Regions from separate parts of the Streptomyces siamensis genome, predicted to be linked through region 2. Evidence: riboswitches for the same ligand, from Rfam matches in the RefSeq annotation. Region 2 holds a riboswitch; each other region holds the start of a gene.
What was found. Region 2 has a riboswitch for cyclic di-AMP ahead of ABEB03_RS29450 (M23 family metallopeptidase). Riboswitches for the same ligand answer to the same signal wherever they lie in the genome.
Positions count from the first base shown of each region.

Region 1: linked by a shared signal. The riboswitch ahead of ABEB03_RS37355 (M23 family metallopeptidase) and the one ahead of ABEB03_RS29450 (M23 family metallopeptidase) in region 2 are both predicted to bind cyclic di-AMP.
Region 3: linked by a shared signal. The riboswitch ahead of ABEB03_RS31640 (C40 family peptidase) and the one ahead of ABEB03_RS29450 (M23 family metallopeptidase) in region 2 are both predicted to bind cyclic di-AMP.

Region 1 covers NZ_BAABKB010000040.1:22,478-26,843, forward strand. Annotated here, with positions in the region: gene ABEB03_RS37350 (aldo/keto reductase) at 1-864, opposite strand, end outside; gene ABEB03_RS37355 (M23 family metallopeptidase) at 1,337-2,377, opposite strand; cyclic di-AMP (ydaO/yuaA leader) riboswitch at 2,389-2,543, opposite strand; gene ABEB03_RS37360 (PP2C family protein-serine/threonine phosphatase) at 2,777-3,982, opposite strand; tRNA gene ABEB03_RS37365 (tRNA-Met) at 4,171-4,244, opposite strand.
Region 2 covers NZ_BAABKB010000027.1:189,471-193,836, forward strand. Annotated here, with positions in the region: gene ABEB03_RS29445 (alpha-galactosidase) at 1-1,670, shown strand, start outside; cyclic di-AMP (ydaO/yuaA leader) riboswitch at 1,978-2,129, shown strand; gene ABEB03_RS29450 (M23 family metallopeptidase) at 2,134-2,997, shown strand; gene ABEB03_RS29455 (SGNH/GDSL hydrolase family protein) at 3,354-4,139, shown strand; gene ABEB03_RS29460 (SIMPL domain-containing protein) at 4,290-4,366, shown strand, end outside.
Region 3 covers NZ_BAABKB010000030.1:179,884-184,249, reverse strand. Annotated here, with positions in the region: gene pcrA (DNA helicase PcrA) at 1-1,101, opposite strand, end outside; cyclic di-AMP (ydaO/yuaA leader) riboswitch at 1,665-1,837, shown strand; gene ABEB03_RS31640 (C40 family peptidase) at 1,845-3,014, shown strand; gene ABEB03_RS31635 (tellurite resistance/C4-dicarboxylate transporter family protein) at 3,125-4,087, shown strand; gene ABEB03_RS31630 (hypothetical protein) at 4,217-4,366, opposite strand, start outside.

The DNA.
Region 1 (4,366 bases), on a different contig from region 2:
TTCGACCGTGCGGGCGGAGGCGATGGGGGCCGCGACCGTCGGCTGGGCGGCCAGCCAGGCCAGGGCGACCGTGGCGACCGGTGCGCCGTGCGCCTCGGCGACCTCGTCCAGGGCGGCCAGGACACGGATGCCGCGTTCGGAGTCGAGGTGCTTGCCCGCCCCTGCGGCGCGGGCCGAGTCGACGCTCGTACCCGGGCGGTACTTGCCCGTGAGGAAGCCGGACGCGAGGGCGAAGTACGGGACGGCGGCGAGGCCGGCGCGGGAGGCGACGTCGTGCAGGGGCCCCTCGTACGTGTCGCGCGAGACGAGGTTGTAGTGGGGCTGCAGGGCGACATAGCGCGCGAGGCCCTCGCGGTCGGAGAACTCCAGGGACTCGCGGAGCCGCTCGGGGGAGATGTTGGACGCGGCGATGTGCCGCACCTTGCCCGCGCGCACCAGTTCGTCGAGCGCGCCGATGATCTCCTCGACCGGCACCTCCGGCTTGTCGAAGTGCGTGTAGTACAGGTCGATGCGGTCGGTGCCGAGGCGGCGCAGGGACGCGTCGGCCGCCGCCTTGATGTTGGCACCGGACAGGCCCGGGTACCGGGGGTGCTGGCTGACCTTGGTGGCGAGGACGACGTCCGCGCGGTTGCCGCGCTTCTTCAGCCACGAGCCGATGAGGGTCTCGGACTCGCCGCCCTCGTTGCCGTCGACCCACGCCGAGTAGGAGTCGGCGGTGTCGATGAAGTTGCCGCCGGCGGCGGTGTACGCGTCGAGCACGGCGAAGGAGTGCGCTTCGTCGGCGGTCCAGCCGAAGACGTTGCCCCCGAGGGCGAGCGGGAAGATCTCGAGGTCGGACGGACCGAGCTTGCGGAGAGGAGTCATACCTCGCCCCAACACCCTTACCGGATGGGTGTATTCCGCATGCATCCGAAGACATCCGAATGCACCTGACCGGCAGCCCTGACGTCGGGGGGTTGTCGTCAGGGCTGCCGGAGACCGTTGCCGCGGAGGAAGTGGCGCCGCCTCGGCGGAGGATGTGCGGTCGCGCCTCAGGAGTGGCGCCCCTCGCACCGGGGGCCGGGCCCCTCGGCTCGGGATGAAGCCCGTGCGCCCAGGGCGCTGAGCCCTGGGTTCGGGTGGAGACCCTCGGCCCAGGCTCGGATCCCTGAGCACAAGGGTGGAGACCCTCGGCCAGGGGAGATCCCCCGGCACGAGCGTGGAGCACCTCAGCCAGGAGCCGGAGCCCTCGGCACAGAGCTGGAGACCCTCAGCCCAGGGGAGATCCCTCGGCGCAAGGGTGGAGACCCTCAGCCCGGAGCCGGAGCCCCTCGGCGCAAGGGTGAAGACGGTCGGCTCAGGGGTTGAGGCCCTTGCCGCGCAGCCAGGCCATCGGGTCGATGGAGTCGCCTCCGCCGGGGTGCACTTCCAGGTGGAGGTGCGGTCCGGTGACGTTGCCCGTCGCACCCACGCGCCCGATCACTTCGCCCGTGGTGACCTTCTGCCCGGCGGTGACACTGATCGACGACTGGTGGCAGAACCACAGCTCGGTGCCGTCGTCGAGGGTGAGGACCGTGCGGTAGCCGTACGCGCCGGCCCAGCCGGCCTCCGTGATGGTGCCGCCGTGGATCGCCTTGATGAGCGTCCCGGTGGGCGCCGCGAAGTCGAGGCCGGTGTGGTAGCCGGAGGACCACATGGAGCCGGCCTCACCGAAGGTGGAGGTCAGCGTGTACGAGGAGGTGGGCAGCGAGTAGCTCTTGGCCAGCTCGGCGAGGCGCTCCGCCTCGGCCTTGGCCTTGGCCTCCTCCTCCGCCTTCTTCTTGGCGGCGGTGGCCTTGGCCTCCGCGGCGTCCTGCTGCTTCGCGGCGGTCTCGGCGGCCTGCTTCGCGGCGGCGGTCTCGGCGGCCTCCTGGGCCGCGCTGTCGACCTGGTCCTGCTGCGACTCGGCCTGCTGCATGATGCGGGCACGCAGCGCCTCACCGGCGTCGGCGCTGCCCTGCGCGGCGTCCGCGCTGGTCAGTCCGGCGGTGGTGAGAGGAGTGTTGGAGCCCTTGGGCGCGCTGGACTCGCCGCCGTCGGAGATCAGGGCCTTGGCGGACTCGGTGACCGAGGAGAGGTCGGGCAGGGAGATCGAGACCGGCGGCTTGCCGGGCGCCGCGGTGGCCATGCCACCCGCGCCGACGGCGGCTATGACCCCGACACCGAGGACGGTGGAGCTGCGGGCGAGTCCTCCGCCGCGCTGCTTGCTGACGCGGTGCCGGCCGCGGACGGGACGGACGGAATCCGCGGTGGGATTCCACTCCTCCCAGGGGCCCTCGTCGTTGCCGTGCGCGTAGCCGATGGACTGGGTTTCGTCCGGCGCGAACGAGGTTGGCTGGGCAGGCCGGTTGGACGCCACGTGGGCGCGCTCCTTTCCTTCCTTCTCGCCTACCGGGTTAGCTGACGGGTTCGGAGCAGGAAGGTCTCCTACGCGCGTCCCCCACGGATATGACCGCGAAGAACGCCCGATTCACCCCAAGTTGGTGGTTCCCCGGCTCCCTTGCGGGATTCGGCGCGTGCGCACGGAGCCATCTCTTGTGACGGCTGGGACGACCGCGCTGCGTTATCGAACGTTAATAGACGCGGACCCCGGATTCCAAGCCGTTCGGACTGATCGTTAACGCTTTTGGCCTGGACTTTGGGGGCACCACCGTCGGAAACCGGGCGAGTTGACCGCACCTCGTAAACACACCTTTCCTTGATGGTGCGTCAGTCGTTATGCGGAGGGATACGGTCCGGTCACCCCCGGTGACGACGATCAAGGACGTCGTACGGCGAGCAGCGCCATGTCGTCCGTCGTGCCGCCTCCCGCGTGCCGCCGGACCTCCTCGGCCAGGACGGTCAACAGGGCGTCGGGACCGGGGAATACGCGTCCGGCGAGACGTTCCGCCGGGTCGTAGAAGTCCCCACGCCCGTCGCGCGCCTCGGACAGACCGTCGGTGTAGAGGAGCAGCGTCGCCCCGTGCGGGAACTTCTCGCACACCGCACGGTCGGGCCAGCTGCCCAACTCGCCCATCCCGAGCGGCAGTGCCGCCGGCCCGCCGTCGAGCGTGACGAGCGTGCCGTCGGCGTGCAGCAGCAGGGGTGGCGGATGGCCGCGGTTGAGGATCCGCACGACACACTCGCCGTGCGGGACCTCCGCGAGCACGGCCGTGGTGAAGCCCTCGAAGGCGTCCAGACCTTCCCGCCGGGTGCCCTCACGCGCCAGCGCCCGTTCGAGACGGCCGGCGACCGCCTCCAGGGTCGCCTCCTGCTCGGCCGCCTCCCGGAAGGCGCCGATCACTACGGCGACGGCGGCCACCGCGCCCATGCCCTTGCCCCGTACGTCTCCCACGACCACGCGTACGCCGTGCGGCGAGTCCTGCACCGCGTAAAGGTCGCCGCCGATGAACGCGTCGGCCTGCGCCGCCTCGTAGCGTGCGGCGACCTCCAGACCGCCGATCCGCTCGGCCGGTTCCGGCAGCACCGCGCGCTGCGCGGACTCGGAGACCTCCCGGACCGAGGCGAGCCGTTCGTCGCTGCGGCGCACGAGGACGTTGATGAGCGCGGCCAGGCCGGCGGCGGTCGCCACGGTGACGACTTCCGTGACCGCGTCGACGTGCATGACGATTCCGAGCCTGAGGTGGACCGCGAGGACGGCGACGACGGCCAGCAGGCCGGTGAGCGCCGTGCTCAGCAGCGTGTAGAGAGGCGCGGCCACCAGCGGGGCGGCGGTGAAGAAGGGGGCGGCGGTGAACTCCCTCGGGGTCAGGTAGTCGTAGAGGACCCCGGCGACGACGAGCAGCGCGGGCAGCACCCGGACGAAGGTCCGCGCGGAGGAGACCCCACGCTCCCCGGCGCCCGCGGGACGGGGCCGCGGGGTGTCCCCGAGGCCGGGGTCGGGCACGGGGTCGCCGGGCAGCCGTCCACCGGACCGGTCGTACGGGCCCGTGGCCGCTCGCCGCTCGCTTCCTGGTCGCCCCACCCGTCCAGATTTCCCGGCACGGGGGCGGGCGGCGACCGGTGTGGACCGACCGGGGGAATGCGCGAGGTCGTGCCCTGCCGCCACCCGGGGCGCGGGGCAAGGGTGCGAGGAAAGGCCGAGGACCGGGAACAGGCCGGGGGAAAGACCAAGGGCCGGACTCGTCATTCCGAGTCCGGCCCTTGTTTCAGTAGCGGGGACAGGATTTGAACCTGCGACCTCTGGGTTATGAGCCCAGCGAGCTACCGAGCTGCTCCACCCCGCGTCGGTGAAACCAGTGTACGCCATCCGCGGGACCCGAAGCACACACGTTTCTCCGCGCCCCCTCCCGGCGTGTCGCGCGAGGCCGGGGACCAGGGGGCTTCGTTCGGATCGGCTCGGGCCCGC
Region 2 (4,366 bases):
ACAACGACGGGCCCGCCGTGGAGCTGCTGCGCGCCGACTCGGCGACCTGGACGCTGCCTGAGCGCGACGGCTGGCGGCTGTCCCAGCTGCACGGCCGGTGGGCGGCCGAGTCCCGGCTGGTGCGCTCCCCCCTCACCTACGGGGAGAAGATCATCGGCAGCCGGCGCGGCCACACCGGGCACCAGCACCTGCCCTGGGTCGCGCTGGACAGCGAGGCCACCGAGGAGAGCGGCGAGGTGTACGGGTGCGCCCTCGGCTGGTCGGGGTCCTGGCGGATCGCCGTGGCCCAGCTGCCCGACGCCCGGGTGCAGATCACCGGGGGCGCGGGGTACGACGACTCCGGGCTGCTGCGCCTGGAGGCGGGGGAGTCGTTCACCACCCCGGTCTTCGCCGGGCTCTGGAGCGCCGGCGGCTTCGGCGGGGCGAGCCGGACCTGGCACGCCTACCAGCGGGAGCACGTCGTCCCGGACGCCGGCCGGGACCGCCCGGTGCTCTTCAATTCCTGGGAGGCCACCACCTTCGACATCGCCGAGGACCAGCAGATGGCGCTGGCGCGGCGGGCCGCGGAGATCGGTGTCGAGCTGTTCGTGGTCGACGACGGCTGGTTCGGCGCGCGCACCGGCGACCGGGCCGGGCTCGGCGACTGGACGCCCAACCCGGACCGTTTCCCCGCGGGGCTCAAGCCGCTCGCCGACCATGTCCACGCGCTCGGCATGGGGTTCGGGATCTGGGTCGAACCGGAGATGGTCAATCCGGACAGCGAGCTGTACCGCGCGCACCCGGACTGGGTCCAGTTCCAATCGGGGCGGACCAGGACGGAGTACCGCAATCAACTCGTTCTCAACCTGGCCCGCCAGGACGTCCAGGAGTACCTGTGGGAGCAGCTCGACCGGCTGCTCTCCGGTGCGCCGGTCGACTATGTGAAGTGGGACTTCAACCGCTGCTTCACGGACGCGGGTTGGCCCGGAGAGTCCTATCCGCAGAAGCTGTGGGTCGAGCACGTGCGGGCCCTGTACGCCCTCCTCGACCGGCTGCGGGCCGCGCACCCCGGTGTCGCCTTCGAGTCCTGCTCCGGCGGTGGCGGCAGGATCGACCTCGGCATCATGGCCCGTACGGACCAGGTGTGGACCTCGGACAACACCGACCCGCTCGACCGGCTCGCCATCCAGTACGGCCTCAGCCAGATCCACCCCGCGCGGGTCATGTCCGCCTGGGTCACCGACAGCCCGAACACCCAGCTCAACGGCCGGGTCAGCGCCCTGCGTCCACGGTTCGTGAGCGCCATGGCCGGGGTGCTCGGCATCGGTGGGGACCTGTCCGCGTGGAGCGAGGAGGAGCTCGCCGAGGCGCGGGAATGGGTCCGCCTCTACAAGGAGATCCGCCCCGTCGTGCAGCGCGGGGACCTCTACCGTCTGCGCCCTCCTGAGGGCGGCCTGAGCGCCGTGCAGTACGTCCACGGCGACGAGACGGTGGTGCTCGCCTGGCTCCAGGCCCAGCGGTACGGCGAGCCGGCCGCCCCGCTCCGGCTGCGCGGACTCGATCCAGCGCAGGCGTACGAATGCCGTGATACGGGCGAAATCCATCGAGGTGCGGTGTTGCTGCACCACGGGCTGCGGACGAGCCTGCGAGGGGACCTCGATGCCGCAGTCATCCGGCTACGTCGCATATGACTGTTCTGCCGGAATCGGGACCTTCGTTCCAACTGGCCCTGGATTGGGGCGCCGTGCGATGGGCCGCGTGAGCAGCGTCATATTCGTGACGATGCGTCGCGGCCCGCTTTTCGCAACGCGCCCGTATCCGCGGGCTGGTTGAGTCGGCAAAAAGATCATCTCTTCACGGAGAGTGACCGGCATTTCCGACATGGATCAAGAAAGGCGGGAGCGCGGAAAAATCACCTGCTTGTGGCTGCGCTCTCGTCTCGCTTACGTTCGCCCTCACTCCGGACGGACGCCCAATCCTGCCGCCGGCCGGAATCCGCACACAGACCCGCACACGGCAGGAGCGGGGGACCCAAGGTTCCATGCCTGTTCCGGTCTCCGGAACGGCTCGGGGTACAGCCGCGCCCACGCGTGGCCGGGCATCTCCAGCCCGCACCCGACAGCTCACCTCGCAGGCGCCGGAGAGGAACTCGTCATGCCCGCGAAGGGTAAGCACCGCCGTCCCAAGTCCCCCCGCTTCGCCCGCTCGATCGCCGTCGCCGGAACCGGTGGCGCCGCACTCGCGCTGCCCCTGCTGGGCGCCACCGGCGCCCATGCCGCCACCCCCGCCGCAACCGTCGCGCAGAAGGCGGGCAAGGCCGTGACCGCCGCTCCCGTCGCGGCGAAGAAGGTGGCCGGGACCAAGACCTACCGCGTCAAGACCGGCGACTATCTCTCGAAGATCGCCGACCAGCAGAGCGTCCGCGGTGGCTGGAAGAAGCTGTACTCCGACAACCGCTCGGCCATCGGCGGCGACCCGGCGCTGATCCATCCGGGTCTGAAGCTGACGATCGGCGCGAAGGCCGGGTCCGCCGGGACCACCCGGTCGTCCGCTCCGGCCGCGAAGACCGAGAGCGCCCCCGCGCCCCAGGCCGCCGCGAAGAGCTCCTCCGGCTACACGCTGCCGGTCGCGGGCGGCAGCATCGGCACCTCCTACAAGGTGGCGGGCAGCATGTGGTCCAGCGGGTACCACACCGGCGTGGACTTCGTGGTCCCGACCGGCACCACCATCAAGTCCATCGCCGCCGGAACCGTCGTCTCCGCCGGCTGGGGCGGCGCCTACGGCAACCAGGTCGTCATCCAGCACGCCGACGGCAAGTACTCCCAGTACGCCCACATGTCGGCCCTGTCCGTCTCGGCGGGCCAGACCGTGACCCCCGGCCAGCAGATCGGCCTCTCCGGCGCGACGGGCAACGTCACCGGACCGCACCTGCACTTCGAGATCCGCACCACGCCGAACTACGGCTCGGACGTGGACCCGGTCGCCTACCTGCGCTCGCACGGTGTCGCCGTCGGCTGACGCCTTCCGCAGTCCCCTGCGCCCGCCACCTCCTGCCGCGGACGCCGGGTCCCGCTCCTGACGGCGGGACCCGACGTCCACGAGGCAGGACCACCTCCGAAGGCCGGACCCCCGATCCCCGGGGTCCGGCCTTCGGTGCGTCGACACGTCAATTCGGCGCCACCGGTGCCGGATTGCGGCCCTCCGCGTGCGGACACGGTCAACGCTCCTGATCAGGGCCCTATTCCGGATTGACCAATACTTGACGAGTGGCTTATCTCACCATCCGTCAACCCTTCCTTACGGTCGCGTAGCTCACATCGAAAGGTGAATCATGGTCCGACGTGGCAGACGATTCGAAGAGTGACAACAGATCAGTGATCGGGTCGTACGTGGCGGTGGGGGACAGCTTCACCGAGGGCGTCGGCGACCCCGGTCCGGACGGGGCCTTCGTGGGCTGGGCCGACCGCTTCGCGGTGCTCCTCGCGGACCGGCGCGCCGAGGGCGACTTCAACTACACCAATCTCGCCGTGCGCGGGAAACTGCTCGACCAGATCGTCGCGGACCAGCTCGGGCGCGCCAAGGAACTCGCCCCGGACCTGGTCTCCTTCTGCGCGGGCGGCAACGACATCATCCGGCCCGGCACCGACCCCGACGAGGTCGCGGAGCGCTTCGAGCAGGCGATCGCCGACCTCACCTCCGCCGTCGGCACCGTCATGGTGACCACCGGCTTCGACACCCGTGGCGTGCCCGTGCTCAAGCACCTGCGCGGCAAGATCGCCACGTACAACGGACATGTGCGTGCCATCGCGGACCGCTACGGCTGCCCCGTGCTCGACCTCTGGTCCCTCAAGACGGTTCAGGACCGCCGTGCCTGGGACGGCGACCGGCTGCACCTCTCGCCCGAGGGGCACACCCGGGTGGCGCTCCGCGCCGGTCAGGTACTCGGTCTCGACGTGCCGGCCGACCCGGACCAGCCCTGGCCGCCGCTGCCGCCCCGCGGCACGCTCGAAGTGCGGCGCGACGACATCCACTGGGCGCGTGAGTACCTGGTCCCGTGGATCGGGCGCCGGCTGCGCGGCGAGTCGTCGGGAGACCATGTGGCCGCCAAGGGTGCCCTCTCCCCGGACGACATCAAGATGCGCATAGAGGCGGTCGCCTGAGCCGCGCCGACGCCGCCGGAGTCCGCCGACGGCGGCTCGACCAGTGAGGTGACAACGCGGGAGTGGCGTGGGGCGGAGCGCGGCACGCGGTGCTGGGATGACCGCGAACCGCCCCCGCGTCCCGAGGGGCGGGGCCCGAAGGAGACCTCCATGCCCGCCCGCCGCGTGTCCACCGCACTCGCCGTGACCCTCCTCGCCCTCGCCCTCCCGCAGGCCGCCGCGGCCCC
Region 3 (4,366 bases), on a different contig from region 2:
GTTGCGCTCGATGACCGCGTTGGCAGCGGAGAGGATCGTCTGGGTGGAGCGGTAGTTCTGTTCGAGCAGGATCGTCGTCGCGTCCGTGTAGTCCTCCTCGAACTGGAGGATGTTGCGGATGGTCGCGCCGCGGAAGGCGTAGATCGACTGGTCGGCGTCACCCACGACGCACAGCTCGCCGGGGTCGCTGTCGGCGGGCCCCACCAGCTCCCTGACCAGGGCGTACTGCGCGTGGTTGGTGTCCTGGTACTCGTCGACCATGACGTGGCGGAAGCGGCGGCGGTAGTGCTCGGCGACGTCCGGGAAGGCGCGCAGCAGATTGACCGTCGTCATGATCAGGTCGTCGAAGTCGAGCGCGTTGGCCTCGCGGAGGCGCGACTGGTAGAGCGCGTAGGCCTGCGCGAGGGTCTTCTCGAAGCCGTCGGCGGCCTGGTTCGCGAAGTCCTCCTCGTCGATCAGCTCGTTCTTCAGGTTCGAGATCTTGGCGCTGAAGGACTTCGGCGGGAAGCGCTTGGGGTCGAGGTCCAGGTCGCGGCAGACCAGGGCCATCAGACGCTTGCTGTCGGCGGCGTCGTAGATCGAGAAGGACGACGTGAAGCCGAGCTTCTTGCTCTCGCGGCGCAGGATGCGGACGCAGGCGCTGTGGAAGGTCATCACCCACATCGCGCCCGCGCGCGGGCCGACGAGCTGCTCGACGCGCTCCTTCATCTCGCCCGCGGCCTTGTTCGTGAAGGTGATCGCGAGGATCTGGCCGGGGTGGACGTGCCGCTCGGCCAGCAGATGGGCGATCCGGTGGGTGAGCACGCGGGTCTTGCCCGAACCCGCGCCGGCCACGATGAGCAGCGGGGAGCCGGAGTGGACGACGGCGGCGCGCTGATTCTCGTTCAGTCCGTCGAGCAGCGTCGCCGGGTCCAGGGCAGGGCGGTGCGCGCCGTCGCGGTAGTACGCGTCCCGGGCCGGGGGCAGGTCGAAGCGGCCGCCGAACAGGTCGTCCGGAATCGGCTCCGGCGCCTCGTCCTCGGGCGGCGGCGGGGGCTCTTCCTCGTGGGCCCCGGAGGGCTTGAGGTCCGCCAGGAAGCTGTCGTCAAAGAGGCTGCTCATCGCTCTCCGAGTCTAGGCCGCCCCACCGACAACCGGCCGCCGCCCCGGAAAGTCCGCCCCGATCGGGGTGTCCGTCCGTCTCCGCGGTGCCTCATGGAAGCCGATGATCTTCCCGGACCGGCCTCCGTGAGCCCGGCCCGCCCCTCCCGGGTCCACTCCCGGGTCCACTCCCGGGTCCGCCGACCCCATCACCCGCCCGCCCGGCTCCGTGAGTCCCTCGCCCCCCGCCTGGACTCCGCGAGCCCCGTGCCCTGCCCCGGCATCGGCGCCGGCCCCGAAGACCCCTCCCCGCCGCCTCCGCCACCTCCGCCATCTCCGCCGCTCCGCCGTGACGCACATCACCTTCAGAACCCCCGCGGCGCGTCCCGCCCCCCACCGACACCCCCTTAACCCCTGTCACCCTCCAGATCCTCCGGACCACGATCGGTGAGAGTGACGCTTCTCATGGCCAAGGTCACGAAAATGTATCGGGCATATCGCACATCAACCTTCACAGCAGCCACACGAATTGGCTAGCGTGCCGCACAGGCCGCTCGACCCCCACCGGCGAACGTCGCCGGGCCGTGTGGCCTCCGCCGAATTCGGCCTGCCTTCGCGGCGGCCGGAACCGGGGACCCACCGACCTTGGGGTGAATCGGTCCAACTGCCTTGTGGGGCAAGGACCGTAGGGCAAACCTTCCGGATGCACCCGCCCGAACCCGACAGCTAACTCGGTAGGCGGATGACGGAAGGAGTCGCCTCTCTTGGCGTCGCACCGCAAATGGCGTCCCGCGGGTTCGCGTATGGCAGGCATACGCACCCCCGCTCTCGCGACGGCCGCCCTCACCTCCGTGGCCCTGCTCTCCCAGACGGCGAACGCGTCCCCCTCCGCCGAGCCCAGGCCGAGCCTCGAAGAAGTCGAGAAGAAGGTCAACGACCTCTACCACCAGGCCGAGACGGCCACCGAGAAGTACAACGCGACCAGGGAGAAGACAGCCAAGCAGCAGGAGCGCGTCGACGCCCTGCGCGACGACGTCGCCAAGCGCACCGAGAAGCTCAACTCGGCGCGTGAGGAACTGGGTTCGTTCGCGGCCGCGCAGTACCGCACCGGGGCCGCCGCCCCCGACACCGCGACCCTCCTGCTCGCCGACGACCCGCAGGACTACTTCGACCAGACCCAGCTGATGAACCGTCTGACCACCCGCCAGAAGGCGGCCGTCGACGACTACACCACCGAGCAGGCCGCCACCACGAAGAAGCGCACGGAGGCCGCCAAGAGCCTGGAGACGCTGTCCTCCTCGCAGGACGCGCTCAAGAAGTCCAAGGCCGACGTCCAGACGAAGCTCACCGAGGCGCGTGACCTGCTCTCGAAGCTGACCGCGGAGGAGAAGGCCCGGCTCGCCGCGATCGAGAAGAAGAAGCAGGAGGAGGCCGCGCGCAAGGCGGCGGAACTGGCGAAGCAGCAGGCCGCCGCCGAGGCCGCGAAGAAGGCGGCCGCGCAGGAGTCGTCGTCCGGCGACACCAGCACCGGCTCGACGGGCTCCACCGGCTCGACGACCACGGGTTCGTCGTCCACGGCGAAGGCGGACAAGGCGGTCGCCTTCGCCCGCACCCAGATCGGCAAGCCGTACGTGTGGGGCGCCACCGGACCGGACTCGTACGACTGCTCGGGCTTCACGCAGGCCGCCTGGAAGGCCGCCGGGGTCTCGCTCCCGCGCGTCACCTACGACCAGGTGAACGCGGGCACGACCGTCTCCCTCTCCGACGCGCAGCCCGGTGACCTGGTGTTCTTCTACGACGACATCAGCCACGTCGGCCTCTACATCGGCAACGGCATGATGATCCACGCGCCGAAGCCGGGCGCGTACGTGCGCGAGGAGTCGATCTACTACGACGGCACGTCGGCGATCCACAGCGTGGTGCGCCCGGCGTAGGCCGTCCCGCGGACGGCGCTCGGTGCCGGGCATGCGCGCGTGGGGCCTATCGGGCGCCCCGCGCGCGTGCCCCACGGGCAACTCCCCCGTCGGTCCATAGCATCGTCCGCATGCCAGCCTTCTCCCAGCTCCGCGCCTGGTGGGCGGAGCACCCGCCCGCCGCCGGTGCCGCCGTGATGGCCACGGGCATCGTCTCGGTCGGGCTGCACATGGCCGACCACGAGACGCTGTCCCGTATCGCGCTGGTCCTGGCCTGCGTGGCCTGGGTCGGGCTCGCCGCGGACTTCGTCCTGCGGCTGCTGCGGGAACGGCCGCGCTGGGTGGGAGAGGCGTACACGCCGGCCGGCCTCACCGCCGTCGCGGCCACCACCGTGCTCGGGACACGCCTGTCCGCCCTCGGATGGCAGGTCGTCGCCGAGGCCCTGCTCGCCCTGTCGGCCGTGCTCTGGCCCGTGCTGCTGTGGTGCGTCGTACGGCACTGGAAGCACCGGATGCCGGGCGGCGTGTTCCTCGTCTGCGTGGCCACGCAGGGGCTCGCCGTGCTGGCCGCCACGCTCGCCGCGGCCGTCGGCCCGAAGTGGCTCGCGCACGCCGCGCTCGTGCTGTTCTGGCTCGGTCTCGTGCTGTACGGGGTGGCGTACGCGCACTTCGACATCCGCGAGGTGGCGCGGGGGGCCGGGGACCAGTGGGTGGCGGGCGGCGCGCTCGCCATCTCGGCGCTGGCCGGGGCCAAGCTCGTCGCGGCGCACCACGTGAACCCGTACCTGTGGAACGACGACGACCAGAGCGTCCTGCGCACCGTGACCGTCGCCGTGCTGGTCCTCGCGGTCGCCTGGTACTGCGTCCTCGTCGTCTCGGAGCTGATCTGGCCGCGCCCGCGCTACGACGTACGACGCTGGGCGACGGTCTTCCCGATGGGAATGACGGCGGTGGCCACCCTGACCGTGTCGTCCGCGCTCGGCCACCCCTGGCTCAGGGGATGGGGGGACGCGCTGCTGTGGATCGCGGTGGCGGCGTGGCTGGCCGCCGCGGTGGGGGCCGCCCGGGCCGCGACGGCGTTCGAGCGGGCGTGAGCGGACGGCGGGCGCCCCTTCGCCGCGCTCGTGCCTTCGCCACGCTCATGCCTTAGCAGCGCTCGTGCCTTCGCCGCGCTCATGCCTTCGCCGCGCTCGGGCATCTGCCCTGCCGGGGCCGCTGCGCGCTCAGGTCCAGAGGACGGCGATGAAGATGTTGGCGGTCGTCAGCAGGCCGACGAGCCCGAAGAGGCGCTTGTCCACCTGCTCGTCGTCCCGCTTCACGTAGACCAGCCCCAGGATCACGATCAGCAGGGCCAGCTTCACGCCGATCTTGAT